DNA from 2 places in the Eubacterium limosum genome. Region 2 is predicted to be linked to the other one. Evidence: riboswitches for the same ligand, from Rfam matches in the RefSeq annotation. Region 2 holds a riboswitch; the other holds the start of a gene.

Region 1 (3,413 bases), 1.2 Mb from region 2:
GAACAGGGCCTCAGCACTCCGATTATATCGAGTCGATGATCAAAAAGAACACTGGTGTGCAGGGAGGCATCAAATCACTGGGAATCAATGCAGAAAACCGCCAGTACAATATGCTTCTGGATAAGATCCGTTAGGCTGGCAGTGTGAGGTTATAGCGGTATTCTTCTCTTGACTTGAAGTGAATGCTCAGCGATATAATGACGAAAAGTTTTTCTTTTTCTTTTGAATTATGGAATTAAGTTCTATTATATAAAATGTCTCAATTAAAGCGGGACAGAGGCAGGCATTTGACAAAAACGAAAAATCATAGTATACTCTCTAGCTAGCTGGAATTTGTACTGCAAATTTAGTTTTAGGAGGAAATTTATGAAAATTGAAAAGATTATGACAGATGAAGCGAATATTGCAGTTGTTTCCAGTGAAGAGAGGATCATTGTAGATACGAACTCCGCACTTGATTTAATCATGACGGTACAATACGAAACCGGTGCGGACAGAATTGCGATTGATAAAGATGCTGTTTCAGAAGAATTTTTTATACTGAGTACAGGAATTGCCGGTGAGATCCTTCAGAAATTTATTAATTATCATATCAAAGCAGCGATATTTGGCGATTACTCAAAATATACGAGTAAGCCTTTGAAAGATTTTATTTATGAAAGTAACCATGGCAGAGATTTCTTTTTCGTGGCAACACGGGAAGAAGCCGTTGACCGGTTAAAGGAAAAATTATAGTATTAAGTGCAAATTCCAGATTTTTTAGAGAACTTAAACCTAAGGAGTGGCTAATGGCGTATATTATTTCAGGCGAGTGTATAGCCTGCGGCGGATGTGTGACAGAGTGTCCAGTCGAGGCAATATCAAAAGGGGATGACAGATATGTCATTAACACAGATGAATGTGTAGATTGCGGTGTGTGTGAGGAAACCTGTCCTACTGGCGCGATTATATCTGAGTTGGAAGCATCATCGCGTTAAATCGCGTAATAAAAAATGATTGAGCGTGTATTTTTAATATGCACGTTCTTTTTTGTTTAAAATAATAACGATAAACAGAATAGATATTTTCAACATGAGCTTGACTTGGAGTTCACTTCAAGTGTTAAAGTAATATAGAGGCCTGAAAGCACAGGTTGACGTTAGAAATTTTATAAGGAGTGTAAAAAATGAACGAAAATGATTATAAAAATCCAGGTATATTTCCAATTGGAGAAAAGAATGACGTCTTTGCGGAATACTTTGTTGGCCAAAGCTATCTGAGTATGCTGTCGACATCGGGTGTAGTGATTGGAAATGTTACCTTTGAGCCAGGCTGCAGAAATAACTGGCATATCCATCATGGGGGAGGCCAGATTCTTCTGGTCACCGGTGGTAAGGGATGGTACCAGGCATGGGGAGAACCCGCGCAGAAATTAAATCCAGGAGATGTTGTGAGCATTCCGCCAGAGGTTAAACATTGGCATGGAGCGGCAAAGGACAGCTGGTTTTCCCATTTAGCCATTGAGGTTCCGGCAGAGGACGCGGCAAACGAATGGCTTGAGCCAGTGGAGGACGAAGAATACGAAAAGCTTTGAGAAAAAAGAAACACAGCGCGAGATTAGAGACATCTCTTTCAGATATTCATAACTGGATAAAGAATATCCAATAGTATCCGCAAAAAACCGCTGGAATAGCAATCAGGCTATTGACAGTCAAAATAAACCGTGCTATACTACAAAGCAATTGAATAAGCAATCTTCAGGGCAGGGTGCAATTCCCTACCGGTGGTACAGCCCACGAGCCGTAAGGCATGATTCGGTGAAACTCCGAAGCCGACAGTACAGTCTGGATGAAAGAAGATAAACGATGGTTATGTTTTATTTGCTCTGGAATGATTTTATCATTTCAGAGCTTTTTAATTTTAAATATACCTTGAGTACAGGAAATTGACATCAAATGCCTTGAATGATTTTATTCAAGGCATTTTTCTTTTTAGGAGGTGTTATATTTGAACGACCAGGATTACATGCGGCTGGCTCTTGAGGAGGCTTGGAAGGGCTGTGGTTTTGTAAACCCCAATCCTATGGTGGGTGCAGTGATTGTAAAAAATGGCCGCGTCATTGGGAGAGGTGCCCATGAGCGCTATGGCGGCCCCCATGCAGAGCGCAACGCCATTGCTCACTGCACTGAGAATTTACAGGACGCCACCCTTTATGTGACCCTTACCCCATGCGGCCATTTTGGGAAAACGCCGCCTTGTACCGATGTTGTTTTAGAAAACGGCATCAGGCGTGTAGTGATCGGCTCTCATGACCCTAATCCTCTGGTGGCGGAAAAAAGTATAGAGATCCTTCGGCAGCATGGCGTTGAGGTAACGACCGGGATTTTACAGCAGGAATGTGACGCGCTGAATGACGCTTTTTTCCATTTTATCAGAACACATAGGCCCTACGTTGTCATGAAATACGCAATGACCATGGATGGGAAGGCCGCAACTGCTTCTGGAAAATCGAAATGGATCACTGGTGAGTTGGCAAGGGAGAGAGTACATCTGGACCGCAAGCGTTACACGGCGATTATGACAGGCATTGGAACAGTTTTAGCAGATGACCCGCTGCTCACCTGCCGTATACCAGGAGGTCGGAACCCCATTCGTATCGTCTGTGATACAAGACTGCGCATCCCATTGACAGCGAAGATAGTAAAAACGGCTGAGAAAACAAAAACCATTATTGTGACAGGAAGTGGTGATGATAAAAAAAGATTGCTTCTTAATCAGGCAGGGTGTGAGGTGCTCACGGTGACAATAGAAAACGGCAGAATTGACTTAAAAGCTCTGGTGAGACGGCTCGGTGAAATGAATATTGACAGTATTTTGTTAGAAGGTGGGCCACAGTTGAACAGCGCAGCCTTAAAAAGTGGGATCGTCAATAAAATACAGGCCTACGTTGCCCCAAAACTATTTGGAGGACAGCAGGCAAAAACGCCAGTTGGAGGAACAGGGGTCGATTCACCGGAGGCAGCGTGGCGTTTATCCGCACCAGTAATGACAAAGCTTGGAGAGGATATTCTTTTAGAAAGTGAGGTGGTTTCATGTTCACAGGAATTATAGAGGAAATGGGCACAGTCCAGTCTATCCGCCGGGGTGCAGCCTCAAGCTTACTGACGCTTGGGGCCAGGACTGTTTTGGAGGATGCTCAGGATGGTGACAGTATTGCGGTAAACGGTGTCTGCCTGACGATAACAGACTTTTCAGATTCATACTTTACAGTAGACGTCATGCATGAGACGCTGAAACGTTCCTCGCTCAGCAGCCTGTGTCCCGGAGATGCTGTTAATCTGGAACGCGCCATGCCCGCGTTGGGACGGTTTGGTGGTCATATTGTAGCGGGACATATCGACGGAACCGGTAAGATAACAGCCGTTAAAGAGGAT
Region 2 (3,413 bases):
AGCTAATGGGACGCGGGTCCATCCTATGGCACCGGAGTTTTCATGATCTTGCCATGCGACAAAACCATAATATAAGGCTTTACTCCCAGTTTCCCGAGGCTATTCCTTTCCATAGGGCAGGTTACCCACGCGTTACTCACCCGTTCGCCACTTTCCAGTTCTAATTTCACCCGAAGGATCATTCAAAACCTTCTCGTTCGACTTGCATGTGTTAAGCATACCGCCAGCGTTCGTCCTGAGCCAGGATCAAACTCTCAATAAAAAGTTTATCGTTTAGCCTTTCGGCTTCTTGATCTGGTTCATGTGATGATTTTTTTGAAGTGTTCATCGCACTTGCGTTTTATCCTTTGCTGATTTTCATCAGCTGGAATTTCAGGTTTTATGGTACTATTCTCTTTTCTATGACCCGAACCTCTTTATCTATACTAATGAAGAGATTCATCTGCCGTCCTTGACAGCTTGTTTATGATACAACATCTCACAGGCTGTTGTCAAGCGCTTTTTTGCTTTTTTCAAAATCTTTTTTCGAAGACTTTTACTCAAAATCAGCAGCGCCTTATTGCTGACGACTTGACATAGTTTATCAGCTTTTTTATGAACTGTCAATAGGTTATTTGATTTTTTTTATAAAAAAAGCGAAATCCGTGAAGATTTCGCTTCTCAATGGCTTATTCAGGCTTATTCAGCCAGCTTTGTTTCTTTGATTTCCATGCCTAACACCTTTGATACAGACTTGTAGACAATAAATGTAATGAGCGCATTGACACCTGTTTTAATTAAATTAAATGGTATAATGACTGGAATGAGCATTGCTATAACCGCCTCAATTGGTGTTCCCATAAACAGCGGTGTGAAAATCAGATTCCAGATAACCATTGTGATCGTCATTGCCAGGGCTCCAAAGAGCAGTCCAACAACAGCGCCCTTCCGTGTACGATGCTTCTTATAAATATTGCCTGCCACTAGGACAAAGCTTCCCGTCGCAAAGAAATGCATCATAATGCCGATAATACCGCTGGCCGAACTTACCGTTAATCCCTGTAAAATAGAGACAACCGCTGTTAAAACCAGGCCACCTAACGGCCCAAACATAAATGTACCGATCAAAATGGGGATATCCGCCGGATCATACTCTAAAAAAGGAGCTGCCGGGAAAATTGGAAAGTGAATTAAGTAGACCAATAGTATGGACATCGCTGCCAATACCGCCATTTGAGTGATCGTCTTCGTTTTGACGTTCATGATGATACCTCCTGTGGGTCTGTCAGGTCGTATTAAAAAAGCCCTTAGGTCTGTGTACCTAAGGGCTCAATACTAAGCGCATCAACTGTGCTAATTTCTTTCATCCGGACTATACCGTTGGTTCTGGATTCTAACCAGATCGGCCTTTCGGCTCGTAGACTTATTGCTCCTTCGCACATCACTACCAGTGAGGAATTACACCTCGCCCTGAAACAGACATATCATTTAATTTTCTGTATACATTATAGCGCCATTCGTCTATATTGTCAAGCAGCTTGAACAATTTATTGCTATGAGAACATGTTTTTTCTGAATAATATCATTGCTACCAAAGCGGTTAGGATCACAACGATAATCACAACTGCTCCAAAATTAGCAAACGGCAGGCCCGAAACGTTCATTCCATAAAAGCTTGAGACCATTGTTGGTATTGCCATCAATATTGTAATGGAGGTTAAAACCTTCATTACAATATTCAAGTTGTTTGAAATGATCGACGCGAAAGCATCCATCGTACCGCTCAAAATATTGCTGTAAATATTGGACATCTCAATGGCCTGCTCCACTTCAATCAGCACGTCCTCTAACAGCTCGCGGTCATCTTCGTAAAGCTTGATGACACGCCCCCGCTGAAGCTTTTCAAGCACGGACTGGTTCGCTTTTAATGAAGTGGAGAAGAACACCAAACTCTTTTCCAAATCCAATAACTGGATAAGTTCTTTGTTTTTCATCGAACGATGCAGTTCCTTCTCGATTTCGGTGCTCATTCGGTTAATATGTCTCAGGTAAACCAGGAACCGGGTCGCAACACGGTAAAGCATCTGAAAAATAAACCGGGTTTTCAGATTTGTAAAAACATGCTTTACCCGGCCCTTTGCAAAGTCATCGATAATGGTATTGCTTTGCAGACAGACCGTTATAATGTTCTCATGGGTTTCGATAATCCCAACCGGTATGGTACTGTATAAAACCATCTGTGAGGTTTTATCCACTATGGGTACATCGATGGTTATTAATGCCTGATTCATATCCTCATCAAGCTCGACACGTGAGATTTCTTCTTCATCCAGTGCGGCACGGAGAAAATCCTCTTCTACATTTAATTGATCTGAAATTGACAGAAGCTCTTCCTCTGTGGGATTTACCATGTTAATCCAGGCATGCTTTTCAATTTCATCAATTTCTACAATTTTTCCATCAATCGTTTTGTAAATATTGATCATTTTGACCTCCCTCGTTAGAAAGCGGTCAAAATATATGCTGATATTATGACCGCTTGATTATTCAATTTTAGTAAGCGCTTCTCTCCAGGGTCTGCGTCCATAATATCACTCCTTTTTGTATCTTAAGGGCTTATCACAAAGAAAAAACCTTCACATAAAACATGAAGGTACTGTTTAGGATTGTGCCCTCTACCTACTATACGTGTTTGAGAGAATAATGTCAATCTTTTTTTATTTTTACTCTCGTTAAACTTGTGTTAAAATAAAGTAGAGTTGGGTAGAAATCTCCTGGAGGTGACACATATTTTGAAAGTAAAAAGAAAGCTCCCCCTTTTAATGATTCTGTTAGTGGTGATACCGCTTTTAATATTATCTTCCATTATAAGCATTTATATGTCAAGAAGCTCTTTGGAGATGCGAAAGCAGGCCCTGTCAGATGTTTCTGAATCCATCGCCAACTATCTGGAAGAGTTTTACAAAACACAAATGGATGATCTGGAATTCACAGCTCAGATTCCCGCTTTCGCCAAGAGTCTGAGCGATCCGTCAAACTCTGAGCTCCTGGAGCCGGCGCAGCAGCTCCTGAACATCAGCGCTAAAACAAACAGCGTTGTCAATCGCAATTCAATCATCGACCTGTCCGGAAATGTCGTGGCTTCATCGGACCCTAATTATCAGGGGACAAACGTGAGGGATTCAAGCATGTTCAAAACATTGATTGAGCAAAACAAGGATTCCTACAATGAAGTTGTGGACACGCCGTCCAACGGCAGTAAATGCCTCGCATTGGCCATAAAGATATACGATACTTCCCAAAAACCCATCGGAATTTTAAACCGCAATGTCAGTATTGGAAGTATTAACCAGCAGATCAGCCAGCGTAAGGTGGGCGACAGCGGCTATGTCTATATTCTGGACTCCAAGGCCAAACAGCTTTCTACAATTATG

Evidence for each region. A riboswitch is a leader RNA that binds a small molecule or an ion and turns the genes downstream of it on or off. The one in region 2 is predicted to bind FMN.
Region 1: it holds a riboswitch for FMN, as region 2 does, so the genes downstream of both, ribD (bifunctional diaminohydroxyphosphoribosylaminopyrimidine deaminase/5-amino-6-(5-phosphoribosylamino)uracil reductase RibD) here and B2M23_RS12545 (ECF transporter S component) in region 2, are expected to answer to the same signal.

What each region holds. Positions count from the first base shown of each region.
Region 1 is NZ_CP019962.1:3,873,471-3,876,883, reverse strand. Features, by position in the region: gene B2M23_RS18225 (ABC transporter substrate-binding protein) at 1-134, shown strand, start outside; gene B2M23_RS18220 (DUF4180 domain-containing protein) at 367-735, shown strand; gene B2M23_RS18215 (4Fe-4S ferredoxin) at 789-977, shown strand; gene B2M23_RS18210 (cupin domain-containing protein) at 1,166-1,573, shown strand; FMN riboswitch at 1,729-1,843, shown strand; gene ribD (bifunctional diaminohydroxyphosphoribosylaminopyrimidine deaminase/5-amino-6-(5-phosphoribosylamino)uracil reductase RibD) at 1,987-3,090, shown strand; gene B2M23_RS18200 (riboflavin synthase) at 3,072-3,413, shown strand, end outside.
Region 2 is NZ_CP019962.1:2,669,162-2,672,574, reverse strand. Features, by position in the region: rRNA gene B2M23_RS12550 (16S ribosomal RNA) at 1-262, opposite strand, end outside; gene B2M23_RS12545 (ECF transporter S component) at 679-1,242, opposite strand; FMN riboswitch at 1,331-1,461, opposite strand; gene B2M23_RS12540 (magnesium transporter CorA family protein) at 1,533-2,465, opposite strand; gene B2M23_RS12535 (sensor domain-containing diguanylate cyclase) at 2,880-3,413, shown strand, end outside.